DNA from 2 places in the Bacillus sp. DX3.1 genome. Region 2 is predicted to be linked to the other one. Evidence: predicted binding sites of a transcription regulator. Region 2 holds the regulator's gene; the other holds the start of a gene.
What was found. Region 2 encodes Rex, which represses fermentation and respiration genes when NADH is low (regulators of the CRP and FNR family bind a similar motif). Its sites were predicted from a motif close to TTGTGAAATATTTCACAA; they were not measured.
Positions count from the first base shown of each region.

Region 1 (15,982 bases), 2.3 Mb from region 2:
AATACTAGTACTTTAAAAAAGGACAACTTGCTTTACAGGACAACTGTGTCCAAAATCAAGTGAAGTGAATTCATCAACTATTTGGAACGGCTACATAAGAACAGATTTCATTAGGAATCTATATACCTTTTTCAAATAAATACACTCCTTGCACCATAACCCTCAATTGAGTACCTTAATAACTTACCTTTGTTTTCTTTTTATTTTTCCAAAGGGTTAAAAGTAAGTAATACATGTCATAAGTTTCTACACCTATTTTAATTTCAAAATTTTAAAGTAAGAACTACAACGTTTTAAATTCGATATATTAAGAAATAAATACAGACAGATTTAATGATATAATATAGATAATCTTGCAAAATATCCTACAAATAGGGAGAATGGAGAGATAGTTGTGCAGTTTAAGAAAATCACAGGAGCATGTTTAGCAGCAGCACTTACAGTAGGGGTTGTAAGTGGTTGTAATTTAACAGAAAGTTCAAAAGAAGTAAAACAGGACAATACGGCAAAAGTAAAAAAAGTAGGAGAAAAGACGAAGGAAAAAGGCTATGAATTGGAATTTGAAAACGCGGAATTTGCTTTACCAGAAAGATACGAAAAATCAATAAATGAGCGTATCCTTAAAGTGAAAGTGAATATTAAAAATACAGGGGATAAACCTTTGTTATTAATGGAAGAGGATTTCTCATTGTACATAAAAGACGAAAAAATGAAACTATACGATTCTAATGACGAGGATCTACTTAATTATGAAGAAATCGATAAAGGGAGAAAAGTATCTGGTACGCTGTATTTCGATGTTAAAGAGGCACCTTCCTATGAACTTGAATACAAAAAATATCGTGTGGATCCAGATAAAGAAAAACTAGAGAAAACTAATTTTACAATTGATGGTAAAGAGCTAGTGAAGAAGGCGAAAGATTTGAATAGACCAGCTGAAGCGTTAGCTGCATACTTAAATGCGGGTTTTTACGATAAAGATTTAGAAAAAATGAATGAATTAACAGGTGAAGATGGTAAGCAATTTGCAAGCATGATAGAAAACTCAGTTAAAACGTCATCCCTTTCAGGTTCTTACACTTACTCTAGTATTGATGAACAATCATTTACAAATTACTTCAAAAATTTGAAGGCGGCACTTCAAAAAAATGTGAAATTTGAAACGAAAGTATTATCTGTAAACCCAGGAAGCGATACAGCAGAAGTCGAAATAAAATCGAAACCTATTGTGCTTTCTGACTTGCAAATAAAAGTAGAAAGTGAGCGTAACAAAATTAGAAATGAGAATCCTAATATTTCTTATCCTGAATTAGTGAAACGTTTATTTGATTTCACTTCATCTCAATTACCTGAAGCAAAAACATCTGATACTGAAGAAGTTGTAACTGTAAACATGAAAAAACATGGAGAAAATCAATGGCGCATAGAGGAATATGATATAAAGAGACTTTCGCCAATACTATATAAAAATTAGTTAGGATGGACGGGTCCTTTTAATAAATTGTAGGATTTAGTTTTTGAAATGTAATTAACTATAAGTAAATGCGTATACTTGATAAAAATCGGTATTTTCAGTATTAAATTCGTAAGAAACTTTTGCTTTAAATATCACAGAAGACCTTTCGGGTTATAAGAATTATTGTTAATGAAGTTTGCAATAATTCTTATCTCACCGGAAGGTCTTTTTGCATTGGCAAAATACTATTCCAAAAGGAGGAAAGATCAAGGGACTTGTGACAATCTCAACTTATGAGAGAATGCGTTTTTCTCCTTGGATTTCTTGAATTGGATTAATATTTTGTGTGAATTCAAGGGCGCCCATGTATTCTCCATCTTCACTCCGTATAGCGAAATAACGAATGTATACATATTTATCTTTGAACTTAATCCAGAAATCTTCACAATCTTTGTTTCCAGATTTGAAGTCTTCTAAGAGCTTTTCAACGACATGAACGCTTTTTGGAGGATGGCAGTTTTGGACTGTTCTGCCGATTATCGCTTTTGTGCGAGCAAAGATCCGCTCTTTTCCATGAGAGAAGTAGCGTACAACATCATCCTGATCAATGTACGTAATATCCACAGGCAAGTGGTTCAACATTAGCTCTAATTGTTTTAAAGATAGTATACCTGTTTCTAAACGAATGAATCCTTCAGACATAGCCTGCTCTTGTATCGCTTTTCTTTCAGGTTTCCATACGCCTGCAGGACCTGTTAAGCAATAGCCGATTTCCTCACTTTCATGAGCGATTTTAATCCATTCGTCTTCCGTAAGAGTTTGAAGTGCCATCGGAAACAAAATATTTTCCTCTTTAAAAATCATTTCACTTGCCTCACGGATGACAAAGTAAACGCCGTCTAAGACTGTCTTTTTATCTCCGTTATAGTTTGTTAATTTTTGTTTAACATCTTTAATGGCGTTACGAATGACGTCATCGATCCCCCACATTACTTGTGTCGGTCCGTAAATTCCGTATTTTTCTAAATAAGGGAAAAGTAAATTTTCTTTGCGGCTGTAGTGTTTATCCACATCCAGCAACAGATTTAAATCTTCGATTAGTTTATAGACGTTTTCTTCACTATCTTCTTTTTCGAATCGTTCATAGTGAAGTTGAAGCTTGAAGTTAACAAGCTTATCGATTTTTTTGTTTTCAAGCTTAAATGTATGAATTGGATGTCCAGGTTCGTCTTCGGGTTTATCGGATCTATGGATTTCTTCAATGGAACCTTTAAAAATAGCTGTATGCACTGAGCATAAACGTTGTACTTCTTCCACTGGAATTCCTTCTTCTTCCATGAGTGCCTGTTCAAGCTTTGAAATTTCCGCAACGGTAATATTCCCGACTGCTTCTTCAAATTGTGCTTTTACTTCTTCTACACTTTTTCCATTATGAAGATTTTTAATAATCTCCTTTAAGATTGCCTGGCGTTCAAATTTATTCATACTTTCTTGTTCACGATTGTTAATTATCTCGCTCATAAGGACTCTCCTCTATTCTTTAATGTTAAATCCATTATTTTTAAAAGTTTTTTTTACTATATCGAACGAAATTCCCTTCATTCGGCATCCATTTGGAATAGTCATCACACGGCCGGCCGTTTGCAGCATGCCGGGTTTCGTTATATGTTCAAAGCCTAGCTCTTTTAAGATAGGGATGATTTCAGGGTATTCGATAGCCAAATCGCAAACTGTTTGACTAAAATCAATCATCTTTGTCATCATTCTCACCTCGGAAACAAGTGATATTAATTCTCAGTAATAATGTAACATAGAGATAATGAATAGGTTGTGAGGTAAATCACACATGTACTTTTTAAAAGATTTTTTAAAAAAGTACATGTGTGATTTTTTAATAATCCAATCAATTTTTTTACTTACTTTGATAAGGGAATCAAATAAAGAATTGCTAAAAAATCGAAAATTGGAGTTAAAATGAATGAGGCTCATAAAAATAACCAAGCGGAAAATTTGAAGAGAAAACTAGGTCGCGTTAAGAAAGTACGTTGCATAAAAGGAGTGTTGATATATATAAATACAAATTAAAAAACCAACATAAAACCCTTCTTTTTAGGTGGGAGAGAGCATCCGGCCATGCATAGAAGCGGTCAGATCCTTTTCCTGCCCAGACATAGTGAAAACAAAGAGAGAAAACGAGTGCAGGTCACCTTTTGTTAGCCATAGCCGCGGCTTATATGTCGAAACATCAAAATGGATTTATATAGAACTCAAAAGAAAGAATTGAATGATACTATTTGTAATAAAGAGAAAATTTTATTCAACAAAAGAACCCCCAATCTATTTATTATGGGGATACTGATTTTCTTATTTTAAAGTAGCGATAATCATAATTAGCGATTAACAGGCTTACGAAAAAATTATCGACAGCCTGTTTTTTGTTTTTCTCTTTAGTTATTGAACGTATTATTCTTTATCTATGTAATATTGAACTATTAAGGTGGTTTTTATTTATTAGTATTCGATCAGATGATTTCTTCTTCTAATTTCTCTGGAATAATAATGAAACAGCCGTTTTCATCAATATGAATTAATTTCTTTCTTTTTAACTGATTAATTGTGCGACTAACCGTTTCCCTTGATGTTCCAATCATATTGGCGAGTTCTCGATTTGTAAAATGGGTCGTTAATGTATATGTATCATTTATCTGTGTACCATTTGATTTACATAAGCGAAGTAATAACATAATAATTTGTTCGTATGTATCATGAAGAATTTGTTCTTCTAATCGGTTCTGAAGATCCACAATTTTCTCTCCAAGAACCTTAAACAATTTAATACATAGTTCAGGGTACTGAATCAAAATTTTCTCAAAATCAGCGATTGGAGTAACAATTAATTGTGCGGACTCAAGTATTTCGGCATGTGCGGGGAAGGTACCTTCTCGGAAGAAACCAGCGTGGGGAAACATTTCTCCAGCTTGAAGCACAGAAACAATTTGTTCTTTTCCAGTTACATCCGTTTTTTGAATTTTCACCCTACCTGAGTGGATAAAAAACACACGGTCAAGTATGTCACCCTGCATAAATACAAATGACTTCGCTTTATAAATTCGCATTTGTGAAATATCCACAAATGGCTGAAGTTCTTCTTCTGAAAGTTCTTTAAAGAGGGAGACTCCCCGTAAATGTTTTTTAATCATTTCTTCTTTCATATATACAACTCCTTAATAATTTCAGGCATATTCCTTCTATAATAAAGTTATATCAAGCCGTTAAATGAAACAGTAATAAAAATCACATTTGTGATAGAAAGTGTGAACATTTTTTTACAAATTTATCTCGCTATTCGCGGGCAGTAAGACTCCCGCCTCAAGATTCAGATAGAAATAAAGAAAATAGGTGGGGGATAACTGCTCGTAAAAGCCCGATTGGTGAGGGCTAATGATCAGTGGGGGATGAAGAAATCCCCACTGATAAAAGTTTCACTTTATAATGAGAATTTTATTCGTGATGTATCTCACAACATTAATGTCTATATAACTTTACAATTAGAATATAAATCGATAGGAGGGTTTAATCTTGATTAATCGTGATTTTAACAAAAATCCATTCATTGTGATATGGGAGTTAACAAGAGCATGCCAATTAAAATGTCTTCATTGTCGTGCGGAAGCTCAATATCATCGGCATCCTCTTGAGCTAACATTTGAAGAAGGAAAAAACCTAATTGATGATATATATGAAATGGATAATCCGATGCTTGTTTTTACCGGTGGTGATCCGTTAATGCGTCCGGATGTATATGAGATTGCAGATTATGCGATAAAAAAAGGTGTTCGGGTATCCATGACACCAAGTGCTACTCCAAACGTTACGAAAGAAACGATTCAAAAAGCAAAAGAAGTAGGGCTTGCTAGATGGGCATTTAGTTTGGATGGGCCAACAGCTGAAATACATGATCATTTTAGGGGGACAGAGGGGTCATTTGAATTAACAATGAATGCGATTCGTTATTTGCATGAATTGAAAATTCCTATTCAAATTAATACTGTTGTTTCTAATTATAATGTGAATGTACTTGAAGATATGGCAAAATTAGTAGAGGAATTAGATTGTGTGCTTTGGAGTGTATTTTTCTTAGTGCCAACGGGGCGCGGCAAGGAAACAGATATGATTTCACCAGCTCAGCATGAAAGGGTATTCCAATGGCTATATCAATTAAGTAAGAAGGTCTCTTTTGATATTAAAACAACAGCTGCTCAGCACTATAGACGTGTTGTTATTCAACAAAAAATGAGAGAAAATAAAAAAATAGATCAGGCTATTCAATATCAGGATGTATTGATGACTGGAATGACGGGGCAGATTAATGGGCTTGGACGTGCTCCAAAAGGGGTGAATGATGGAAACGGTTTTGTATTTATTTCTCATATTGGAGATGTGTATCCAAGTGGGTTATTACCTATCAAAGCCGGGAATGTTCGAACAACACCACTAGCTGATATTTATCGAAACTCCCCTGTCTTCCAAGACTTGCGTAATCCGGACAAGTATAAAGGAAAGTGTGGGGTTTGTGAGTTTCGATATGTTTGCGGAGGATCTCGTTCCAGAGCTTTTGCCATGACTGGAGATTACATGGAAAGTGAACCTTTCTGTGTATACATTCCAAAAGCATTACGAAAACAGAAAAAAAACGTATAAAAAATGGGACATGAGCACTTTTTACTCATGTCCCATTTTTTTATACGAAGGGAACTAAGAAAAGGGGGATGGCCCCCTTTTAAGTTATCCCCCACAACTCTCAAGTTAAGGGTTCACCTTTTTTCTTATTTAAGCTTTTGCAATTGCACGTGGAAATAAAATATTATTTTCTAAATGAATATGTTGGAACAAATCGGATTCAAGAGCTTCAAGTCGCTGATAGACAAGACGATAAGTACCACAAGCACCTACTGGAGGAGTAAAGTCATTTGTAATTTTACGAAGTTCTTTAATAATATCGCCAGCATGGTTATGTTCATTTTCCAATTCATCCACTACTTTGCGTAATTTTACATAATTTTCATCGCTTGGATTTTGCTCAAATGCTAAAATTAATGGGAAATCTTCTGTTTCTTCTTTAATTAAATGTTGCTCTAATTCAGTTTTTAATTCATGAAACAACTTGTGAATTTGAGCTAAATGAGGTTGTCCTGCTCCATGAACACGTAACACTTTTGTCACGTATGGACTTAACAGTGGTAACTCTTCATTTAAATAGCGATGATGCTTATTCACAACATAGTCAATCAATTCGTTATAAGAAGCAGTTTTCCAATCAATTTCCGATTCGTTTAATAGTTTTGTTTCATGATAAAGAGTATTTAACTTTGTTAAAACCTCTTCTGCTGATAAATTTCTTTCATTAATAGCGTCGATAAGTGGTCTATTACCACCACAACAAAAGTCTATTCTATATGATTTAAAAAGATCGCTAGCCTTTGGAAATTTTGTAACAATCTCACCAATAACAGAAGTCTCAGTAAATGTATGTTCCATATGAATGCCTCCATAAAGTTTAAATTTAGTATCTGGATTAAGAATATCAATAATTTTGCATCCACGTGGTGATATATATCACTTGTAATGTGTTAATTTCATCATCAGTAATTTTATCCCGCTATTCGTGGGCAGTAATACTCTCACTTCAAGATTCAGAGAGAAACAAAGAAGATAGGCGGGGGATGAAGAAAACCCCCACTGATAAAAGGTTCACTTTATAAATACAATCTATGTCTTTTCTTAGTTTATTTAAGAGATAATATATTCAAATAGATGGTTTTTGTTTTAATCTTATAATACGTTGATTGGAGCTCCCGCGGAATGGAAGTGTCAAATCTCTTTTTTCGAGTTCAAACCTTCCATCAACTAAAACATCTCCATAATGTAACAACTCTATCATATCGTTGTTTCGCGAATTCTGTATCTCTTCTAACGTATAACCAGTGTAAATCCATAGATTCTTTTTCAAACCTTTCACAGCCTTTGCCACTTTTTTCACTTCGGCAGCTTGAAAAAATGGATCTCCACCTGAAAATGTTACATCAGTCAGCGAATTTGTTGCGATCTCTTTTATAATTTCTTCTGCACTCATCTCAGTACCATTACAAAGATTCCAAGATTTTGGATTATGACAGCCAAAACAATGATGCGGACAGCCCGCAAAAAACACAACTGTCCGAAGTCCTTCTCCATCTACAACACTATCATGAATAATATTCATTACTCTCATTTATGTTTCACTCGATCCGCTTCTTCACTACGCTTCGCACTGTTCCATTTCGACATGTCCCCGACAAGGTATCCAGTAATACGGCGGATTCTTTCAATATGGTGTTCATCTTCATTCCCGCAGCCTGGGCATTCATTCTCAATCACTCCATTATAGCCACAGCATTTACAGCGATCCACCGGGTGATTAATAGAGCCGTATCCAACTCCATGTTGCGCCATTGCCTGCACAATTTGCTTTAATGCTTTTTGATTATGAATTGCTGCTCCGTCCAATTCAATATATGTAATATGACCGCCGTTACAAAGTGTATGAAACGGTCCTTCTAAACGAATTTTATCAAGCGCTTGAATGGAGTAGTAAACCGGGATATGAAATGAGTTTGTATAATAGTTATGATTTGTTACACCGCTAATGATCCCGAATTCATCTCGATCTTTTTTTATAAACTTTCCTGATAATCCTTCCGCAGGGGTTGCGACTAATGAAAAATTCAATTGATATTCTTCCGTTGCTTGCTCCATTTTCTTTCTCATATATGTAACAATTTCATATCCTAGATTCCATGATTCTTCGTCTTCTCCATGATGTTTTCCTGTTAGCGCAACTAAACATTCTGCCAGACCAATAAAGCCGATACTTAACGTACCTTGTTTCAAAATTTCAGCAACAGAATCTTCTGGTTGAAGTTTTTCACCACCGCGCCATACTCCTTGTGAATATAAAAACTGAAAATCCCTTGCTTTTTTTGTAGATTGGTAAGCAAATCTTTCTAGTAGCTGGCGAATGCCGAGATCTACATAATGATTCAATGCTTCAAAAAATACTTCTTTTGAGTCACTTATTAATGCTAACTTTACTAAGTTAATAGACGTAAACGATAAATTTCCTCTTCCAATGGCTGTTTCTTCTCCATGAATATTAGACATCACACGGGTACGACAGCCCATATAGCACACTTCACTTTCAGGGCGACCATCATAATGCATTGCATTAAATGGTGCATCTAAAAACGAAAAATTAGGAAATAATCGTTTCGCTGTCGTTTCTAATGCTAGTTCAAATAAATCATAATTCGGATCGCTTTCTTCAAAATTCACACCTTTTTTTAATTTAAAGATTTGAATTGGAAAGATTGGTGTTTCTCCTTTTCCTAACCCAGCTTGGGTTGCTCGTAATAACTGTCTAATTAGCAATTTTCCTTCTTTTGATGTATCCGTTCCGTAGTTAATAGAAACAAACGGTACTTGTCCACCACCGCGGCTATGCATGCTGTTAGAATTATGAATAAACGCTTCGCAAGCTTGATACGTATCGTTTTCTGTTTCTCTCCACGCAAACTCTTCTACTTGCTCGGCTGTTAATGGGTACGTCTCTAAACGTTTTTTATTTCTTTCAAACGTTTTTCTCACATAGGGTGCTAAATCCATATCAAACAGTGCAAAGGATTGTCCACCGTGCTGCATATTTTGATTTGCCTGAAAAATAATAGAAGAGAGCGCCAACGCACTTTTGATATCTTGTGGTTGTCGCATATGTCCATGACCTGTATGAAACCCTTTTTCTAGTATTTGTGCTAATGGAATTTGTGAGCATGTTGTCGTACCCGTTGCATAAAAATCTAAATCGTGCGGATATAAAATATTTTGATCTATCGCTTTTTTCACTTGTTCAGAAAGTAATTGTTCCATCGCATAATATTTTGCACTCTCAGATGCAAATGTTCCCATCATTCCCATTGGAGACCGACCGTCGACATTTGCATTTTCTTGCATTAAATCTTGATCGTTATCCTGTACAATAGTGTTAAATGTTGTCCATAAATTATCCCACGGTTGTTTTTTTATTCTACTTGATGGATTCATTCGATCCACTCCTTATCGATATGTAGTGTTTGTGACGTTGAAATAATACTACATATAGAATTGTTTTGCAAGGATATCAAAAAAGTATAGTACTTATAAAACAATATAAAATTAATGATTCGTATATATGGGAAATGTGAATTGTTTTTAATAAACTAGTATTGTCTATTAAATGATTTTTGTGGATATTGCTTTAGAACTTAATAGGTTTATCCTGCCATTCGCGGGCAGTAATACCCTCACCTCAAAATTCAGCGGGAGCAAGGAAGTTAGGCGAGGGATGAAAAAACCCCTCACTGATAAAAGTTTCACTTTATAAAATAAAAGGTATAAAAACATAATGCAGTGATTTTATTCACAGTATCCTTTTTCAGCGTAGTTTATCCTTAATGGAAGAGAGAGTATGGGGAATTTATTCTATATAGACATTGTTCTCAAGCTCTTTGTTTGATTCAGTAGCAAATTATTATGAAAAAACTATTTGAAATATCACTTCTACAAAATTTTCCCCCGCTATTTGCGGGCAGTAATACTCCCACCTCAAGATTCTAAGGAAACAAAAGAAGATAGGTGGAGGGATAAACTGCCCGTAAAAGCCCGATTGGTGAGGGCTAATAATCAGTGGGGGATGAAGAAAATCCCCACTGATAAAAGTTTCACTTTATAGAGTTCATCATATGAATTTTTTTGTAAGTATCAGTATATGACATTGTTGATAAAAAATTTTGAGTGTGAGGTGTTGAAAGAATGAAGTTAATTATTCCAAAGCAGCATGGAGCATGGGGAATGTTGCTTATTCCATTTGTTTTGGGGATTTTAATTGGTAAAGGGACGTGGTATCACATACCACTCTTTTTAGCATGGCTGTTTGTATATTTAGCCACGTATCCTTTATTAATGTACGTAAAACAACCACGAAAGAAGTATTACTTACATTGTTTCTTTCTTTATTTTAGTGTGGCCTTTGTATGTGCGATCATTGCTCTTATGTATGAATGGCGTATTGTGTTCTTTTCTATTATCATGATTCCATGTTTTTTCATAAATATTTATTATTCTCGTCAAAAAAACGAACGAGCTTTATTAAATGATATATGTGCTATTATTTTGTTTTGTATAGGGGGAATAATTAGTTATTATTTCACAATGAAAACAGTTGATGAGAAGATATGGGTGATTGCGACTATATCATTTTTATATTTTATGGGAAGTACGTTTTATGTAAAAACGATGATTCGTGAAAAAAAGAATCCAACGTATCGCTTTGTTTCATGGGGGTATCATTCTTTACTTGTAATTGCTACTTTAATTGTATCACCGTGGTTTACCATTGCCTTTATACCAAGTTTGGTACGATCCATACTCCTTTATGGTAGAAATATTTCGATTTTAAAAGTGGGCGTTTTGGAGACCTTAAATTCCATTTATTTTTTTATTTCAACAATATTATTAGTCAAAGCCTTTATGTAACTTACAATTATTAAAGCAAGCTCTTTATTGTCCATTAACTTTCCAACCATCAAATTGTAAATTTTGAAAAAGTATTAGATAAAAAAACTTCATATTTCCAGTGCTTAAGAAGGAACATTTCTCATTTAAGCGTGATTATACGTTAGAGGGAGAAAGAGTATTATTTATTGCAACATTGAATGTATATAAATACAAATAAAAAAACCGACATAACACCCTTCTTTTTAGGTGGGAGAGAGCATCCGGCCATGCATAGAAGCGGTCAGATCCTTTTCCTGCCCAGACATAGTGAAAACAAAGAGAGAAAACGAGTGCAGGTCACCTTTTGTTATTCATAGCCGCGGCTATATGTCGAAAAATCAAAATGGATTTATGTAGATGATAAAGAATTATCAACTAGTATTCCGTTATATCCTATTATAAAAAAACAATTACTGCCTATATTAAAAGAGTGTGGTTTTCAGTCCGTAGAAGCTTATGCCAGTTTTGAGAAAGTAGCTTATTCACCGAATGGACCAGCTTTAGTTCTTGTGGCTACAAAATAAATATGTAATAAAAAATACTTTAGTAAAGAAAAAGATTTTCATTTACTAAAGTATTTTTTTATTTGTTTTTGCAAAATGTGATTCAAGTCCTCTTTTTATCTTAGGAAAATTTTTATAATAAATGTGTTGTTAAGAGATAACAATCAGGAGGAATTAAAAAATATGAATAGAGAAATTAAGCTAACAGAAGATATATATTGGGTAGGGAAGATTGATAATAGGGAAGTTCCGTTTCATCGTTTAATCTTAGCAAAAGGAACAACTTATAATGCGTATCTTCTAAAAACTGAAAAACCAACAGTGATTGATACAGTTGACATAGAGTTTGGAAGAGAATTTGTAGAATATTTAAGTGAATTAATTGATCCACAAGAAATTCAATATATAGTAGTGAATCATTCAGAACCCGATCATTCAGGTGGTTTAGCAGCATTAGCATCAAGAGCTACGAATGCTACAATTGTATGCACAGAAATTGCAGTACCTGAGTTACAAGAAATGTATAAGCTGCATAATAGAAATTTCTTAGTTGTAAAAGATGGTGACACATTAGATATTGGCGGAAAAACATTGAAATTTAAAGAAACCCCATATCTCCATACAGAAGAAACGATGATTACATATTGCGTAGAAGATAAAATTTTATTCCCATGTGATATCTTTAGTACGCACGTAGCGAATAATGAAATTTTTAGCGATGAAGCGAATGTAGATATTACAGAAGATTTTATTGGCTACTATAATGCAATTATGCATCCACATAGAAGATACGTTAGAACGTTAATAGAAGCATTAAAAGATTTAGATGTACAAATGATCGCTCCATCTCATGGATACATTTTACGTCAAGATGTACAAAAATATATCGATTTATATGAAGAAATGAGCAAGGATACAACCCAAGGTAAAAAAGTAACAATCGTATATACAACAATTAAAAACAATACGAAAAAAATAGCAAATATTATCAAAGAAATATTCGAAGCAGATAACATTAATGTAACAGTATTCAACACTGAAAAATCAGATAAATATGAAATTATAGAGAGTATTCAAGAAGCAGATGCAGTCTTCATTGGATCTTCAACTAAATATGGAGATATGATTGGAAACTTAGAAGAAATTTTAAAAGAAATGACAGAAATAAACTTAGAAGGGAAAATTGCAGCTGCATTCGGATCATATGGTTGGAGTGGTGAAGCAATTGAGGTAGTACAAGATTACCTAAATAAAACAAACATGAATGTACAAAGTACATCAAACGTTATTAAATCTACAGGTATGACTCACGTTAAATTCCCTATTCGTGTAAGATTCTCTCCAAAGGATGAAGAGAAAACAAAACGAATCAAACATGCAACAACATTTGTCACAGATTTATTATTAAGTTCTATATAAATACAAATTAAAAAACCGACATAAAATCCTTCTTTTTAGGTGAGAGAGAGCATCCGGCCATGCATAGAAGCGGTTAGATCCTTTTCCTGCCCAGACATAGTGAAAACAAAGAGAGAAAACGAGTGCCGGTCACCTTTTGTTATCCATAGCCGCGGCTCATATGTCGAAAAATCAAAATGGATTTTATATATTTAATAGAAAAACGTAGGTGAAAACATGGAAAAGAATTTTGTTATTATCGGAAGCGGAGTAGCTGCTGTAAATGCTGCAAAAATAGTTAGAGACCATGACAAGGATTCAAATATATTCATTTTTGGTGAAGAATCATCTTTACCCTATAACAGAATTAAACTATCAAAAGAGCTATATTCAGATTTACATAGTGAAAAAGTTTTAATCAAAAAAGAAAAATGGTACCAAAATAATAATATATCAGTTTTCACAAATACAAAGGTAGTAAAAATTGATACAGAGCAGCAACATATTGTTACATCAAATAATGAAAAAATTTCTTATTACAAATTATTAATTTGTACAGGTGCAAATAATAGAAGGCTACCAGTAGATGGAATAAATAAAAAAAATGTCTTTACTATTAGAGACATGCATGAAGCAGATAACTTTAAAGCATGTTTAGAAGATAAAAAGCATGTTGTAAACATTGGTGGGGGCGTACAAGGATTAGAAACAGCTTGGTCTATCATGAAAGCTGGTAAAAAAGTATCTATTGTAGAAGTTGCCGCTACACTAATGGGAAGACAATTAGATGAAAAAATGTCTCTTCTATTAAAACAAAAAATTGAAAGTGCCGGAGTAAAGGTATATGTAAATACGACTATTGATTCTATTCTTGGAGAAGAAGAAGTAACTGGAATTAAAGTGAACGGTGAACAATTAATAGATTGTGATAGTGTTGTTTATTCAATTGGAGTCAATCCTAACATTTCTTTAGCAAATAATACGCCTATTCATGTAAATAGAGGTATTGTTGTCAATGAGAAGATGGAAACGAATGTGGAATCTGTATATGCTGCTGGGGATGTAGCAGAAGTAAATGGTGAAATTGGCGGACTATGGGGACGCGCAATGGATCAAGGGAAAATTGCAGGAAGTAATATGGTTTCTAATCCTGCAATTTACAAGAAAGCAATTCCAACTACTATCTTTAATGCATTCGATGTATCTTTATTCTCAATTGGATTCGTTGATGAAAAACAATGTGATACAACTATCGTTGAAGAAGATGGGAAAGAGAAGTATACAAGGTTATTTATCAAGGATAATAAAATAGTAGGTGTCATCTCATTAGAAGGAGTTGCTGCATCCATTCCTTACAAGTCTGCTATTGAAAAACAAGTATCATTGGAAGAGATTGATATGAAAAATACGAATATAAGTGAAATAATGAGCAAGGTAAAAAATATAAATACAAATTAAAAAACCGAGATAAAACCCTTATTTTTAGGTGGAAGGGAGCATCCGGCCATGCATAGAAGCGGTCAGATCCTTTTCTTGCCCAGACATAGTGAAAACAAAGAAAGAAAACGAGTGCCGGTCACCTTTTGTTATCCATAGTCGCGGCTTATATCTCGAAAAGTCAAAATGGATTTATAGAGAAACTAAAATCTTAATTTAATATATAGAAAGAGGACATGATAATGAAAAAATATATTTGTTTACCATGTGGTTATATTTATGATCCAGCAATTGGAGATCCAGATGAAGATATAGAACCAGGAACAAGTTTTGAAGATTTACCAGAAGATTGGGTATGTCCAGTATGTGGAGAAGATACTGAACACTTTGCACCAGTAGAAGAATAAAAAGAAAAAGGTAACGAGAATATTAAATAATTTCTCGTTACCTTTTTTGTATATATAAATACAAATTTAAAAAACGACATAAAACCCCTCTTTTTAGGTGGGAGAGAGCATCCGGCCATGCATAGAAGCGGTCAGCCCCTTTTCCTGCCCAGACATAGTGAAAACAAAGAGAGAAAACGAGTGCCGGTCACCTTTTGTTATCTATAGCCGCGGCTTATATGTCAAAAAATAAAAATGAATTTATATAGAAAACGTTTTCTTATGTGACTTGGGTCACTGGTGTGGTCCTTTGGAAAAGATATAATAATTTAGGTGCGAAGATACTTTATCCCGCTATGCACGGGCAGTAAGCCCCCCGTATTTAAAGAATATAGATGGAGATAACTACCCGTAAATGTCCAATTGGTGAGGGTTACTGATTAGTGGGGATGAAGAAAAAACCTACTGATTAAAGTTTCACTTTATGTAATATATTTAAAGTTAGGTGAGGTAAAGTAATATGAAAGAGCGTTGTTATCATAAAAATCTAGTGAAGCCTTGTCCAAGAAAAGTTCTAATTTTTAAATCCCTATCTGATGAAGAAATTTTAAAAATAGCTTCGATGACAAAACATAAGCAATTTAAAAAGGGACAACCATTAATTCATGAAGGAGAGAAATCAGACACATTATTTATTATTAATAAAGGACAAGTAAAGCTATCTAAATTAACCATTCAAGGGAAAGAGCAAATTTTACATATTTTAACGAGTGGAGAGTGCTTTTGTGAATTAAACATATTTAATTGTGATGAGAAGAGTAATTTTAGTGCGTATGCTATGGAAGATACAAAAATTTGTATGTTAACAAAAGATAATATGGATCATATAATGGAGCGGAATCCAGGTATTGCATTAAAGTTGCTGAAAACCGTTACAAAACGGTTAGCACATACAGAAAATTTAGCTCAAAATCTTGCAACAAATAATCCAGAAGTTAGAATTGCCTATATAATTCTAGAATTTTGCGAAAGGTACGGGGAGGATACTGATAAAGGAATACTTATAAATTTACCGTTGACACGAGAAGAAATTGCAAACTATATAGGGGTGACAAGGGAAACAATCAGTCGTAAATTTAGTAAATTTGAAGACTTAGGGCTTATAACATTAATTG
Region 1 covers NZ_CP128153.1:3,168,176-3,184,157, reverse strand. The annotation lists gene QRE67_RS15775 (DUF5105 domain-containing protein) at 395-1,474, shown strand; gene QRE67_RS15770 (DUF438 domain-containing protein) at 1,748-2,977, opposite strand; gene QRE67_RS15765 (DUF1858 domain-containing protein) at 2,990-3,217, opposite strand; gene QRE67_RS15760 (Crp/Fnr family transcriptional regulator) at 3,979-4,668, opposite strand; gene QRE67_RS15755 (TIGR04053 family radical SAM/SPASM domain-containing protein) at 5,036-6,157, shown strand; gene ric (iron-sulfur cluster repair di-iron protein) at 6,287-6,994, opposite strand; gene nrdG (anaerobic ribonucleoside-triphosphate reductase activating protein) at 7,263-7,727, opposite strand; gene QRE67_RS15740 (anaerobic ribonucleoside triphosphate reductase) at 7,724-9,592, opposite strand; gene QRE67_RS15735 (YwiC-like family protein) at 10,340-11,062, shown strand; partial or broken gene QRE67_RS28705 (SAM-dependent methyltransferase) at 11,113-11,243, shown strand; gene QRE67_RS15730 (FprA family A-type flavoprotein) at 11,770-13,005, shown strand; gene QRE67_RS15725 (NAD(P)/FAD-dependent oxidoreductase) at 13,222-14,442, shown strand; gene rd (rubredoxin) at 14,664-14,828, shown strand; gene QRE67_RS15715 (Crp/Fnr family transcriptional regulator) at 15,328-15,982, shown strand, end outside.
Region 1: QRE67_RS15765 (DUF1858 domain-containing protein) is a predicted target of Rex. The motif match lies at 3,285-3,302, and genes of this name have one in related genera.

Region 2 (15,982 bases):
GCATTAGATGAAGTATTATAGTCATATTTACCCATGATAAAATAGAACGGTAATTTAAGTTTTGTTACTATAGTAAGTAATGGATTTTTTAAATCTTTCTTTAACAAAATCTTTTGAGAATAGGATAACCCATAGTTATAACGGATTACATCTAATAAGTTATACTCACTACTGAATAACATACCTATGTTATTATCATCGGGGTTATCAATAAGTCTTGAAGTCCCACCATATTTCATAACATAATTTCGTGGAGTATACGTATCGCCATTTTTGATTTTTTCAGTTAACCCTTGTAAATATAAAACATCATCCGTATTGCCAACATTTTGAGCCTGATTAATAACGTAGTTCAAACTGTCAATCTCGCTTTCTACTGTATCACTCATCTGTCCAATACCAATATATGCTTCATATTTTTCAGGAGCTTTATAGGCAGCTTGCATTCCAATATATGTACCATAAGAATGGCCAATTAGTATTACCTTTTCTTTTCCAAGACGTTCTGATATATAATCCGTCATAGCCAATAAGTCCTCCACCAGTAAGTCTGATGAAAGATTAGAATAGTCCTCAAAAAAATGATATGATTTTCCACTTGCTCTTTGGTCGTAATTAACAACCGTAAAATTGGTTTCCAATAAGTCTTGGTATTTATCGGCATACGGTATTTCCGAACTTCCAGGTCCTCCATGTACAAAAATAATAACTGGATTATCCTTATCATTACCACGTATCATAATTTCATGACCACTTCCATTTATCTCTACTTGTTCTAATACACTTATACTGTTATCACCTTTTATATGCGGAGTCCATGTAGGAAAAAAAAGTGCTATGATTAGTAGTATTATAATAATTACTCCGATACATTTTATTAATTTCTTTATATTTTTCATCTAATTCCTTTCTGCTTAATGCAATCCAAATATATGATTGATCAAAACATGCTCTTATTTAATGTGATGGATATTGATTATTTTGGAAATCCTTATCGCACTAAAGCGCCCATTTCTTGAAAAAGAAAATTAGAATATTATTTATTTTTTAATTCCATATGTTCTTCATTTTCTCCCCATTTTACAGTAAGTTTAATTGTTGTATCTTTATTTAATAATGCTCCACCTTCGCTACTACCATTACCTTTTAAAGTATCTTTATTTACGTCTTCTCCAACTTCATCAAAAATAAACACTGCATTATTTACTTCAAGACGGGTACAGTTTGCAAGTTGCAATGGATTTGAGCATGCATTTTTTTACCTCCTTTCTAAATTTCATTTCATATTTCATACTTCTACTCTACAAATGAAAGGTAATATACTGTAGTGCCGGTAAGTCATTAATAAGTCATAACTATTTTTTAAAAAAATGACAAATTATGACCATTGGCTAATATATATACTTCTTCAAAAATAAGTGGCTATTGAAAAGCTATTGATGCCCTCTTTTATAGCGAAAATCTAAAAGACGATCCACCGTGAGATTTTGTGAATGATGGACCTTATGAATTGCCCATGGAGTAAACAAATTCAAAATAACGTTCCAGTTCGTTGCAATTAAAAAAGAGTGTAGACAAAGTCGATTTAACTTTGTCTACACTCTCTTACTTCAATGTTTCTTATCTTCTATAAGACTCTCTTCCATTGCTTTAATAATAGCAGAAGATCTGTTTTTTACATTTAATTTCGAATAAATGGTAGAAATATAATTTTTCACAGTTCCCACTGAAAGAAACATCTTTTCTGAAATGTCTTTATTGGATAATCCTTGAGTTAAACATTTTAAAACTTTTAATTCTTGATTATTTAAATCATATGGATGATTCATAGAGTTATGGTCAAGTTGTTCCGAGTGTTCGTTATTATTTGATTGTATCTGACCAAACACCTCTTTTGCTAATTGTTGAGGAATGAGGGAACCTCCGTGATACACCATTTTAATTCCTTGAACTAAAAATTCAGGATCAACAGCCTTTAATATATAACCCTCTGCACCAGCATTTAAGGCATTCAAAACGTGTGTAACATCTTGAAAAGTAGTAAGTATTATAACTTTTATATTGGGCCAACGTTTTTTAATTTCATCTGTCGCCTTTACACCATCCATCACCGGCATTTGAATATCCATTAAAAGAATATCAAGGTTTTCCCTTTCGCATAAAGCAATTGCCTTTTCTCCATTTTCCGCAGTTCCAACAATCTCAATGTCAGAAATACTTTCAATCACAATTTTTAAGCTTTTTCTTAAAATCTCTTGATCTTCAACTATTGCCGCTTTAATCATTATAATTACACTTCCTTTGCCATAGGTATGTTACACGTTATCCTCATACCATTATTCAATTTAGAATAAAAGTTAACTGTACCCGCTAATGCCGATATTCGATCTTTCATTGAGCGTAAGCCAAACCCTAAATTCAATTCATTACAACCATTTCCATTATCTTCAATAAGAACAATCAATTCTTCTTGTTCAAACGAAATATTTACTTTAATAAAAGTTGCCTGACCATGTCTTTTCGCATTTGTAAGTCCTTCTTGTATACAACGAATAATGGCAAACTTTATCCTTTCACCGACTTTGGTCACTTCCCCTTCGACATTCAGTTTTATATCCGTTGATGTATGTTTCATAAAATCAACAATCAATTCTTTCACCGATTCAACAAGCGTTTGATGATTCGTTGGCGACATCTGGTGAATTGTTTTTCTCACATCGTTCAATCCATTTCGTGCTAAATCTGAAATCTCTTTTATACTTTTTTCTGCTTCTTTTTTATCTGCCTGATATAGAAAAGGAAGGGCATCTAAACTTGTTATGACCGATGTGAAAATATGGCCTACTGTATCATGCAAATCTTGTGAAACTCTATTTCGTTCTTCCTTAATCGTCAGTTCCTCAATCTTTTTTGAGTAATATTCCAAATCCCTGTTTTTTTCCTCAATAGAGGCAATTAACTCTTTATTAGCGTTATTGACAATGGTCTTCCTTCCTAAATATAACCCAATACCATAAAAAATAGTTGTGTCAACAAAGCGTGCAAAGATATCCTTATCAGTGAAGAGATTGCCGGCCCATGTACCAGCTAAAAAAATTGAGATGTATAAGAAAGGTCCTAACCAAATTAACGGCTTAACTTGACAAGCATAAGCAACAGTAAGGATAGGCACGAATAAAAAACTGTAAGTCTCTGATATTTCATATTGACTGGATAAGTAAATAAACAGAGAACCCGTTAACAACACCTCGGCAATTAAATAATATTGGAATTTTATAAGCCCAGGCCGATAAAATAGATGGGGTATTATATAAGAACAACTAGCCCATAAAAGTAAAACCCACTTTTCCGAACCTGTCGTACTAACGAATATCAAGTAGCCATTAGAAGTAATCCATATCGTACGAATGAGAAATAGAAAATAGTCCAACCAATGCCATTTCCTTTGATCCATTACTGCTTTCATACTTTTATACCCCCCCATTTTCGGCGTCTATACCATCGTTCCTAAAACTACTTCGCCATTTTCGAATCATGCCTGGAGAAGATAAATTGAACTGCACTGCAGTTTCTAAAGGAGACAACCCATTCTCGTTCATATAATTAATTATGTTTAGTTTATCTTCAAGGGAGAAACTTGTATAGCTTTTCTTTAAAGCTTCCAGCCCATGATAATGATATTTTCCCACCCAAAAAGTAATCATTTCAGTACTCGTTTTGAGAGATTTAGCAATAGAATTAATACTTCCCCCTCTTAGTACATCTCCTTTAAAAACAGCAGAGTTTGCCCTACTATACTGTCTACAAATTCCCAATTTATTTGAAACGAGGGCAAACAAATCTCAGTGACTTGGTGTAAAAAGGTTAGAAAAGCGCTTTAATATGCCCAACACTTCTTCGAATAAGAGGGTTTTGTTTTCACGATAGTAGTTGAGGAACAGATAAAAGCAGTACTACGTGAAGAAGGAGTAGTCGAGAAGATAGACATAAAAAAAGAGGCTTCCATTAAGTTCACTGACTTAATGAAAGACCTCTCTAAAATCTCATTAATTAACATCGGTCAATTTTTCGGACATTAAAGATTGTGCGAAGGTTTATAAGCCTTTGTATATCAAGGCTTATAAAGCTTTATTACATCATGCCGCCCATACCGCCCATGCCCATGCCGCCCATATCAGGCATTGCAGGACCATTAGGTTCTGGTTTGTCAGCAACAACTGCTTCAGTTGTTAAGAACATTGCTGCAACAGATGCTGCGTTTTGAAGTGCTGAACGAGTTACTTTTGTTGGATCTACGATACCAGACTCAAGCATGTTTACCCAAGTACCAGTTGCTGCGTTGAAGCCTACGCCTACTTTTTCACCTTTTAAGCGTTCTACAACTACAGAACCTTCTAGACCAGCGTTGATTGCGATTTGACGAACTGGCTCTTCTAATGCACGAAGTACAATGTTAATACCTGTTGCTTCGTCGCCATCAGCTGCTAGACCAGCTACTTTTGTATATACGTTCATAAGTGCAGTACCACCACCTGCAACAATACCTTCTTCTACTGCTGCACGAGTTGAGTTAAGAGCATCTTCAATGCGAAGTTTACGCTCTTTTAATTCAGTTTCAGTTGCTGCACCAACTTTAATTACAGCTACACCGCCTGCAAGTTTAGCAAGACGTTCTTGTAATTTTTCACGATCGAACTCAGAAGTTGTTTCTTCTAATTGCGCACGGATTTGACCAATGCGAGCTTCGATTTGTTCTGTGCTACCTACACCTTCAACAACTGTTGTATTTTCTTTCGTTACAACAATTTTGCCAGCGCGGCCTAAAGATGCAATAGTAGCAGATTTTAAATCACGTCCTAATTCTTCAGTGATCACTTCGCCACCAGTTAAGATCGCGATATCTTCTAGCATTGCTTTACGACGGTCACCAAATCCAGGAGCTTTTACAGCTACTACATTGAATGTACCACGAAGTTTGTTCACTACTAATGTAGCTAATGCTTCGCCTTCTACATCTTCCGCAATGATAAGAAGTGGTTTACCTTGTTGTACCACTTGCTCTAACACTGGTAAAATCTCTTGAATGTTAGCGATTTTTTTGTCAGTGATTAAAATAAATGGATTATCAAGAACTGCTTCCATTTTGTCAGAATCAGTAATCATGTAAGGAGATGCATATCCACGATCGAATTGCATACCTTCTACTACATCTAATTCTGTTGTGAAGCCTTTAGATTCTTCTAATGTAATAACGCCATCGTTACCAACGCGTTCCATTGCTTCTGCAATTAATTGACCTACTTCTTCGTCAGCAGATGAAATAGCAGCTACTTGTGCGATAGAAGATTTACCTTCGATTGGTTTAGAGATTGTTTTTAATTCTTCAATTGCTGCAACAACAGCCTTTTCGATCCCTTTACGAAGACCCATTGGGTTTGCACCAGCTGTTACGTTTTTTAAGCCTTCAAGAATCATTGCTTGCGCTAATACAGTTGCAGTTGTTGTTCCGTCACCAGCTACATCATTTGTTTTACTAGCAACTTCTGCTACTAATTTCGCACCCATGTTTTCGAATGCGTCTTCTAATTCGATTTCTTTTGCAATTGTTACACCATCATTTGTAATAAGTGGTGAACCAAATTTTTTCTCAAGTACAACATTGCGACCTTTTGGTCCAAGCGTTACTTTTACTGCATTTGCAAGAGTGTCGACACCGCGAAGCATCGAACGACGTGCTTCTTCACTAAATTTAATATCTTTTGCCATAATTTTTGACCCCCTTGGATTTTTAAAAATGTATATAATTAACCAATAATTGCTAAAATGTCACTTTCACGTAAAATCAAGTAGTCTGCACCTTCGTATTTCACTTCAGTACCTGCATATTTTGAGAAGATGATAAGATCGCCTGCTGCTACCTCTAAAGCAACACGCTCACCATTTTCAAGCACACGACCAGTACCTACTGCAATGATTTTACCCTCTTGTGGTTTTTCTTTTGCAGTGTCTGGTAATACAATACCACTTGCTGTTTTTTCTTCTGCTTGAACAAGCTCAATTACAACGCGATCACCTAATGGCTTTAGCATGAACAATAACCTCCTCATTTTTTTATGTAAATTTTCTTTATTAGCACTCAGTAGCTCCGAGTGCTAACACACTTATAATAATAAATAATCTAAATTTCTTTTGCAAGTAAAAAAATCATAATTTTTTGCAAATCAATATACAGGCTTTTTCTACCGAATGATTATCACATAGTCGAGCCTTAGCTCACTTTATATTGCATCGGCTTTTCCGCTTCTCGTATGTTACAATAAGAAAGATGCCATAAGTTGTTTTCTCTATAGATACAGCTTTTTCCTGTTTCCTATTTCATTTTCAAGCAAAGATTTACAAAAAAATAATAAAACACACGGTTATTCTGTACTCCTGGCTGGATGTTTACATGTTATCCTGCCTTATTTCATAACATAAGGGCTAGAAAGGATGGTTAACCAATTTGAAGAAACAGTATTGGTGGATTATAGTTACATATATTCTCATGCAATTATCAGGTGTTATTGGATTACCGCTACTTTTAAAAACCGGACTGTACAATAATAGCGGTTTAACACGAGATGAAAAAATACAACTTATGACTGGCCACTGGGCAATTATTAGCTTTCTCATTGCATTATGCATTGTACTGTGGTTACTCAGAACGGATATTCGCGAAAGCCGTTTAGATACAAAACGCGCAAGTATTCCCGCAACAATTGGTTGGATCTTTATCGGATTCTTTTTAGCTTTCTTTTCTCAAACGATTGCTGGTACGATCGAAATGCGTTTGTTAGGTATTAAGCCAGGCTCTGAGAATACAGAGCGTTTAATGGAAATAGCAAGGACCACTCCTTGGTTCCTCATTGTTGTATCTATACTAGGTCCTATTTTAGAGGAAATTGTCTTTAGAAAGATCTTATTTGGCACACTGTATAAAAGGTTTAATTTCTTTATCGCAGCTATCATTAGTTCACTTGTATTCGCAGCTATCCACTTTGATTTTACGCACCTATTGGTATACACTGCTATGGGTCTTGTTTTCGCCTTCTTATACGTGAAAACAAAACGAATTATCGTTCCCATCATGGCTCACGTTGCCATGAATACATTAGTTGCACTATTTCAAGTCGCATTAAGTAATGAGCAAATACAAGAAATGATAAAAGAAGCAGAAAAAATGCAAGGATTTATCGGAGGATTTTAAATATGAGGAACTCACCATTGTTCATGGCAGCACTGTATTTCCTTCTTGGATGTATTTTTACATACTTAGCAATTATTAATGTTGAAGATACAATCTGGAATTTTTATACGCTACTGCTTGCTGGTATGGCGACAATAGATTTTAATTTAGCACTTCGCCTTATCTTAGTAAAATTCAAAACGAAAACAAAAAAAGAACAATAAAAACGCAGGGGGATTTCCCCTGCGTTTTTATTGTGGATAATTTTTCAAAAAGTAAACCAGCGTTTGTAATTCTACAGCTAAATCAATATGATGAATCCTTATATTCTCTGATACATTTAACCGTGCTGGTGTGAAATTCAAAACTCCATGTACGTTTGTATGAGCTAATCGATCTGCCACAGCTTGTGCAACAGTAGCAGGTACTGTTAATATTGCCACTTGTATATCATCTTTCAAACGTTCTTCAAGTTCATCCAAATGATATACAGGAATTCCTCCGATTTCTTTTCCAACTTTCTCTTCATTTACATCAAAAGCCATTTCAATTTTTGTATTATTATTTTTCGTGAAATTGTAATGTAAGAAAGCGGTCCCTAAATTACCCACTCCAATAAGTGCTACACGTGTTATATCATCTTGATCAAGCGTTTCTCGGAAAAACGACAGTAAATAATTCACATTATAGCCGTACCCTTTTTTTCCCAACGCCCCAAAATATGAAAAATCTCTACGAATTGTTGCGGAGTCTACCTTCACCGCTTCACTTAATTCCGCAGATGATACACGTTGCTTACCAGAAAGGGATAAGTTTTGGATAAATCGATAGTATAGAGGCAATCGTTTGGCAGTCGCCTGTGGAATCTTTTGCTGATCCATAAAACCACTCCTCTCCTCCTATCTCTGTTCATGTAATTTGAACAAATACAGAAGTTTAGCACTTAAGACTTTCCTTGTATAATAGAGAGAGACTTCTCTCTTTATTTTAAACTATACACTATTTTTAGTATGATTGAGAAATATAACATGGCAAAGTTAAGAAATTATTTGAGGTGAAAAAATTGATTTTATTACAAGTAAACGGACTTTCTAAATTGTACGGTGCCGAAACAATCCTTGCAAACATTAAACTTGAAGTACAAACAAGAGATCGCATCGCCCTTGTCGGCCGAAATGGAGCTGGAAAATCTACACTATTAAAAATTATTGCAGGGGAACTTTCTCACGACGATGGTGAAATTATAAAACCAAAAGACGTTTCCATCGGTTATTTAGCCCAGAATACCGGTTTAGAAACTTCATTGACCATTTGGGATGAATTATTAACTGTCTTTACGCATCTACAACACATGGAAAAAGAACTTCGAAGGTTAGAGCAAGAAATGGGTAAGAAAGAAAACTTCTCAAACGCTACTACATATGAAAAATTGCTCGCTGACTATGATCAATTGCAACTGGATTATAAAGATAAAGGCGGTTATCAATACGAAGCGGATATTCGCTCTATTTTAAGCGGCCTTGGTTTTCCAGCAGAAACGCATGGAACAACGATTTCCACATTAAGCGGTGGTCAAAAAACGCGGTTAGCTCTTGGTAAATTGCTATTAACAAAACCAGACTTGCTTATTTTAGACGAGCCGACAAACCATTTAGACATTGATACACTAACATGGCTAGAACAATACTTACAAGGCTATCCGGGCGCTATTCTAATTGTTTCCCATGATCGCTACTTTTTAGACAAACTTGTCACACAAGTATATGAAATCTCTAACAAAGAAAGTAGACGTTACGTCGGAAACTACAGTAAATATTTAGACTTAAAAGCCGCACTCTATGAACAGGACATGAAGCGCTATGAAAAGCAGCAAGACGAAGTTGCAAAATTAGAGGACTTTGTCCAAAAAAATATTGCTCGTGCTTCTACAACAAAGCGTGCCCAAAGTCGCCGTAAACAATTAGAACGAATGGAACTGATGACCAAACCATTAGGTGATTCAAAATCAGCATCTTTTCATTTTGATATCGAAAAGCAAAGTGGGAATGATGTGCTACAAGTAAAAGACGTTTCCATTGGATATAATCAAGAACCGATTATTGAACATGTCAATGTACGATTAACACGAGGAGACAGTGTGGCACTTGTTGGACCAAACGGAATTGGGAAATCTACATTACTAAAGTCACTTGTAAATAAAATCGAGACATTAAGTGGAGACATTTCTTTCGGTTCTAATGCCTCCATCGGATACTACGATCAAGAACAGGCAAACTTAACATCATCAAAGCGTGTTCTGAACGAGCTTTGGGATGAATATCCAATGCAACCTGAAAAAGAGATTCGCACCCTACTCGGCAACTTTTTATTCTCAGGAGACGATGTGTTAAAACCAGTCTCTTCCCTAAGCGGTGGACAAAAGGCAAGATTGGCCCTAGCAAAATTAATGATGCAAAAGTCCAATTTACTCATTCTAGATGAGCCAACGAACCATCTCGATTTAAATAGCAAAGAAATTTTAGAAAATGCCTTAATCGATTTTCCAGGAACTCTTTTATTTGTCTCCCATGATCGCTATTTTATCAATCGTGTAACGACAACAGTCGTTGAATTATCAGCAGATGGTGCACAGGAATATTTAGGTGATTACGATTACTATGTGGAAAAGAAAAATGAAATGTTTGAACGGGCAGAATTTGAACAATTAGAAACAAATGCACCCGCCCAAAAACAAATTGCTCAAGAAAAGATAAATTACCTTGAGGAAAAAGAACGTAAAAAGTTAGAACGTCAACGCTCACGAAAAATTGAAGAATTAGAAGAAAATATCGCGAAACTAGAAGAAGAAATTACAGAATTAGAAGATCAACTTTGTCTGCCGGAAGTGTATGCCGATTACGAACGCGCTAGCGAAATTACAACAGCCAAACAAACGATGCAAGAGCAACTAGAAAAATATATGGCAGAATGGGAAGAATTACACGTATAAGCCCTCTGTCGTTCATATACGAAGAAAAAAGGAGATGACTCAAAGTCATCTCCTTTTTTTTAAGTCCAATGCCCGATATGGCACAAAAACAGTTTACTATGTCCCCATATGCTATCGGTAATAGTTCCACTTTATAAAGTGAAACTTTAATCAGTGGGGGTTTTACTGCCCGCAAATAGCGGGATAAATCAGAGATACAGTATAACTAAAATATACATAAGAATATCCTAGTCGAACGTCCGACTTCTTCTGAGTTATCCACAACATTATACACATATCCACCTTTATATTATGAGGGGATAAAATATCTTTTCCACATTATCCACAATTAACATAAAAACTATCCACATTTTATATACACAATAAAAACCCATATTATCAACAGATAATATGGGTTTTATCCACAGGTTGTGGTTAATTTTGTGTATAACTATGCTTCAATATCTAATCCTGGATTTGCGTTCAATGCCAATGTCGCACGCTTTCCTTGTTCATATGCAATCGTTCCAGCTGCTGCAATCATTGCTGCATTATCTGTGCATAAAGATAATGGCGGAATGATTAGCTCAATATTTTCATTCTTTGCAAACTCCTCCTCTAAACGAGCACGGAGTCCTTTATTAGCTGCAACACCTCCAGCAAGGAGCACTTGTTTCACATCATACGCTTCTGCTGCACGGGCTGCTTTCGTTACTAATACATCTATTACACTCGCTTGGAAGCTAGCTGCTAAATCTTCTGGTGCAATGTCTTCCCCGCGTTGTTTTGCGTTATGCACAGTGTTGATAACTGCTGATTTTAATCCACTAAAGCTAAAGTCATAAGAATCTGGTTCGAGCCATGCACGAGGTAAATCAATCGTTGGCTTTCCTTCATGAGCAAGACGATCGATATGTGGCCCACCTGGATACGGCATCGATAACGTACGTGCAACTTTATCGTATGCTTCTCCTGCAGCATCGTCTCTCGTCTCGCCGATTACTTCAAACGAACCATGTTCTTTCATATAAACAAGCTCTGTATGCCCTCCTGATACAACAAGTGACAACAGCGGGAACTGTAACTCTTTTACTAAGCGATTTGCATAAATATGTCCAGCGATATGATGAACACCGATGAGCGGAATATCATGAGCAAAAGCAACCGCTTTTGCTGCATTTACACCAATTAAAAGTGCACCTACTAACCCCGGCCCTTCCGTTACAGCAATTGCATCAATATCTTCAAATGAGATGTTCGCTTCTTTTAATGCTTCCTCTAATACAACTGTGATTTGTTCTACATGATGACGAGATGCGATTTCTGGTACAACCCCGCCAAAACGCTTATGACTTTCAATTTGTGAAGCCACTACATTTGCTACTATTTCTGTTCCATTTTTGACAACTGCTACAGCTGTTTCATCACAGCTCGTTTCAATACCAAGTATAATTGTATTTTTTCCCATTATATATTCACCCACATTACAAGACCATCTTCATAATTGTCTGTATAGTATCGTTTACGAATCCCACCATTTTGGAATCCATACTTTCTGTATAACTTTTTCGCTACTTCATTTGACACTCTTACTTCAAGGGTCATCGTCTTAGCTCCTATTTCCTTCGCTTGATTTATTACTTCTTTTAACAAAGCATCTCCAAGCTTTTGACCACGGTATTCTGGTAAAATGGCTATGTTCGTAATATGTGATTCATCAATAATAATCCATAATCCACAGTATCCAATTACCGCATCATTTTTTTCTATTACAACATAGTGTGCATATTCATTCGTCGTTATTTCACGATAAAATGCGTCGGCTGTCCAAGGAGTTGTAAATGACGCTTCTTCAATTGCAACAATTTGCGCAATATCATCCGTCGTCATCTTTCGAAATGTAATATCCATCGCTCTAACCCCTACTGTCTTTGACTTTCTAGCCATTTTGTTTCTGCTTCTGCCAAACGAAGATAGCTCGGAACAAATGTATGTACGCTTTGTTCTTCTTTTTGTAATCCTAAAAATGCTAACTCACTTGGTCTTGGATTATTCTTTGTAAAGGAAGCAAATATAGCTAAGTCTCCCAAATGCTCTACAATTGTTTCTTTATGTTGTTCTACATCATTTCCAATAAATAAAACAGGTTGTCCCATATCTTTTAACATCTGTAACCAATCTACAATAAGAATGATTCGATCATCCTTTATAGAAATTAGCTTTTGCTCTTTACATGTATACAAGCCTGTATAAATTTGTCCTCGGCGCCCATCAAATAATGGACAAATAACACCTTGGAAATTCGCTCCGTTTGCTGCTACTACTTCCAGGCTAGACACGCCCACAATCGGAATTTGCAATGACCAAGCTAATGTTTTCGCTGCCGTTACTCCAATCCGAACACCTGTATACGAACCAGGACCAGCTGCTACAACAATTTTATTTAAATCTTTAGGTTTTACATTACACTCTTGCAAAAGCTGTTCTACAGCCGGCATAAGGCGTACAGAATGATTTTTTGTTAAATTTGTAATGATTTCTCCAACAACAGTATTTCCATCAATAAGAGAAACCCCCATTACATAATTTGAAGTATCAATTGCTAGTACTTTCATCTTGTAATAGCTCCTCACATAATCTAATATAACGTTCTCCACTCGGCTCTAGTACAATTCTTCTTGTATTATCACCTTCATGAAATAAACTAATCTTTAACTGTGAAGTCGGTAGGAAAGACTCAATTAAATGCGCCCATTCTACAACTGTTATGCCTTCACCATAAAAATATTCATCAAATCCTAGGTCTTCTTCACTTTCCGCTAAACGATACACGTCCATATGATATAGCGGTAGTCGCCCTTTGTACTCTTTAATAATATTAAATGTTGGACTATTTACAACACGCTTTACACCAAGCCCTTTTGCAAGACCCTTCGTGAATGTTGTCTTGCCCGCCCCTAGGTCTCCTTCTAAAATAAGTACATCTTGCGCTTGAACAAGTTGCCCGAGCTTCTCTGATAGTTCCTGTGTTTCTTCAGAAGACGTTGTCATAATTTCATATCTATTCAAAGGTTTCACCTACCTTACTTGCAATATTCTCTGCTCTTTATTATACAGTTTTTTTCACTTTGTTTCATTTTTGATCATATAAATCCATTTTGATTTTTCGACATATAAGCCGCGGCTATAGATAACAAAAGGTGACCTGCACTCGTTTTCTCTCTTTGTTTTCACTATGTCTGGGCAGGAAAAGGATCTGACCGCTTCTATGCATGGCCCGGATGCTCTCTCCCACCTAAAAAGAAGCGTTTTATGCCGGTGTTTTAATTTGCATTTATATATATAAAAAAGACCTTAGGAGTTTTCCTAAGGATAAGATTGACTGTCTTTATAAGTTTTTTTAAATAAATAAAAAAATACGAAACAAGTTGTTTCGTTCTTTTCTTTGTATAAATGGCGGTCCCGACCGGGGTCGAACCGGCGATCTCCTGCGTGACAGGCAGGCATGTTAACCACTACACCACGGGACCATTGGTTGCGGGGACAGGATTTGAACCTGCGACCTTCGGGTTATGAGCCCGACGAGCTACCGTACTGCTCCACCCCGCGACGATATAAAAGCCTGGCAACGTCCTACTCTCACAGGGACAAGGTCCCAACTACCATCGGCGCTAGAGAGCTTAACTTCCGTGTTCGGTATGGGAACGGGTGTGACCTCTCTGCCATCATTACCAGACTTATGAAGGTATATTCCTTCAAAACTAGATAACATAAGCGTTCATATTATATGGTTAAGTCCTCGATCTATTAGTATTCGTCAGCTCCACATGTCACCATGCTTCCACCTCGAACCTATCAACCTGATCATCTTTCAGGGATCTTACTAGCTTACGCTATGGGAAATCTCATCTTGAGGGGGCTTCATGCTTAGATGCTTTCAGCACTTATCCCTTCCGCACATAGCTACCCAGCTATGCCCTTGGCAGAACAACTGGTACACCAGCGGTGCGTCCATCCCGGTCCTCTCGTACTAAGGACAGCTCCTCTCAAATTTCCTGCGCCCACGACGGATAGGGACCGAACTGTCTCACGACGTTCTGAACCCAGCTCGCGTACCGCTTTAATGGGCGAACAGCCCAACCCTTGGGACCGACTACAGCCCCAGGATGCGATGAGCCGACATCGAGGTGCCAAACCTCCCCGTCGATGTGGACTCTTGGGGAGATAAGCCTGTTATCCCCGGGGTAGCTTTTATCCGTTGAGCGATGGCCCTTCCATGCGGAACCACCGGATCACTAAGCCCGACTTTCGTCCCTGCTCGACTTGTAGGTCTCGCAGTCAAGCTCCCTTATGCCTTTGCACTCTACGAATGATTTCCAACCATTCTGAGGGAACCTTTGGGCGCCTCCGTTACACTTTAGGAGGCGACCGCCCCAGTCAAACTGCCCACCTGACACTGTCTCCCGGGTCGATGAGACCCGTAGGTTAGAATTTCAATACAGTCAGGGCGGTATCCCACCAGCGCCTCCACCGAAGCTAGCGCTCCGGTTTCAATGGCTCCCGCCTATCCTGTACAAACTGTACCAAAATTCAATATCAGGCTACAGTAAAGCTCCACGGGGTCTTTCCGTCCTGTCGCGGGTAACCTGCATCTTCACAGGTACTATAATTTCACCGAGTCTCTGGTTGAGACAGTGCCCAAATCGTTACACCTTTCGTGCGGGTCGGAACTTACCCGACAAGGAATTTCGCTACCTTAGGACCGTTATAGTTACGGCCGCCGTTTACTGGGGCTTCAGTTCAGAGCTTCGCTTGCGCTAACCCCTCTCCTTAACCTTCCAGCACCGGGCAGGTGTCAGCCCCTATACTTCGCCTTACGGCTTCGCAGAGACCTGTGTTTTTGCTAAACAGTCGCTTGGGCCTATTCACTGCGGCTTTCCGTTAAGAAAGCACCCCTTCTCCCGAAGTTACGGGGTCATTTTGCCGAGTTCCTTAACCAGAGTTCTCTCGCACACCTTAGGATTCTCTCCTCGCCTACCTGTGTCGGTTTGCGGTACAGGCACCTTTTATCTCGCTAGAAGCTTTTCTTGGCAGCGGGGAATCAAAGACTTCGCTCCATAAGGAGCTTCCCCATCACAGCTCAGCCTTCACGATAAGCGGATTTGCCTACTTATCAGCCTAACTGCTTGGACGTGCACAACCAATCGCACGCTTCTTCTATCCTTCTGCGTCCCTCCATTGCTCAAACGATAAAGAGGTGGTACAGGAATATCAACCTGTTGTCCATCGCCTACGCCTGTCGGCCTCGGCTTAGGTCCTGACTAACCCTGAGCGGACGAGCCTTCCTCAGGAAACCTTAGGCATTCGGTGGACGGGATTCTCACCCGTCTTTCGCTACTCATACCGGCATTCTCACTTCTAAGCGCTCCACCAGTCCTTACGGTCTGACTTCACTGCCCTTAGAACGCTCCCCTACCACTGATACCATAGGTATCAATCCGCAGCTTCGGTGGTGTATTTAGCCCCGGTACATTTTCGGCGCAGAGTCACTCGACTAGTGAGCTATTACGCACTCTTTAAATGGTGGCTGCTTCTAAGCCAACATCCTAGTTGTCTAAGCAACTCCACATCCTTTTCCACTTAATACACACTTTGGGACCTTAGCTGGCGGTCTGGGCTGTTTCCCTTTGACTACGGATCTTATCACTCGCAGTCTGACTCCTAAGGATAAGTCATTGGCATTCGGAGTTTGACTGAATTCGGTAATCCGATGAGGACCCCTAGTTCAA
Region 2 covers NZ_CP128153.1:270,367-286,348, reverse strand. The annotation lists gene QRE67_RS01600 (alpha/beta hydrolase) at 1-899, opposite strand, end outside; gene QRE67_RS01595 (hypothetical protein) at 1,037-1,237, opposite strand; gene QRE67_RS01590 (response regulator transcription factor) at 1,611-2,285, opposite strand; gene QRE67_RS01585 (sensor histidine kinase) at 2,291-3,466, opposite strand; gene QRE67_RS01580 (helix-turn-helix domain-containing protein) at 3,471-3,704, opposite strand; gene groL (chaperonin GroEL) at 4,132-5,766, opposite strand; gene groES (co-chaperone GroES) at 5,805-6,089, opposite strand; gene QRE67_RS01565 (CPBP family intramembrane glutamic endopeptidase) at 6,503-7,246, shown strand; gene QRE67_RS01560 (YdiK family protein) at 7,249-7,449, shown strand; gene QRE67_RS01555 (redox-sensing transcriptional repressor Rex) at 7,477-8,106, opposite strand; gene QRE67_RS01550 (ABC-F family ATP-binding cassette domain-containing protein) at 8,289-10,214, shown strand; gene tsaD (tRNA (adenosine(37)-N6)-threonylcarbamoyltransferase complex transferase subunit TsaD) at 10,645-11,661, opposite strand; gene rimI (ribosomal protein S18-alanine N-acetyltransferase) at 11,661-12,104, opposite strand; gene tsaB (tRNA (adenosine(37)-N6)-threonylcarbamoyltransferase complex dimerization subunit type 1 TsaB) at 12,116-12,808, opposite strand; gene tsaE (tRNA (adenosine(37)-N6)-threonylcarbamoyltransferase complex ATPase subunit type 1 TsaE) at 12,789-13,244, opposite strand; tRNA gene QRE67_RS01525 (tRNA-Asp) at 13,648-13,723, opposite strand; tRNA gene QRE67_RS01520 (tRNA-Met) at 13,726-13,802, opposite strand; rRNA gene rrf (5S ribosomal RNA) at 13,814-13,929, opposite strand; rRNA gene QRE67_RS01510 (23S ribosomal RNA) at 13,981-15,982, opposite strand, start outside.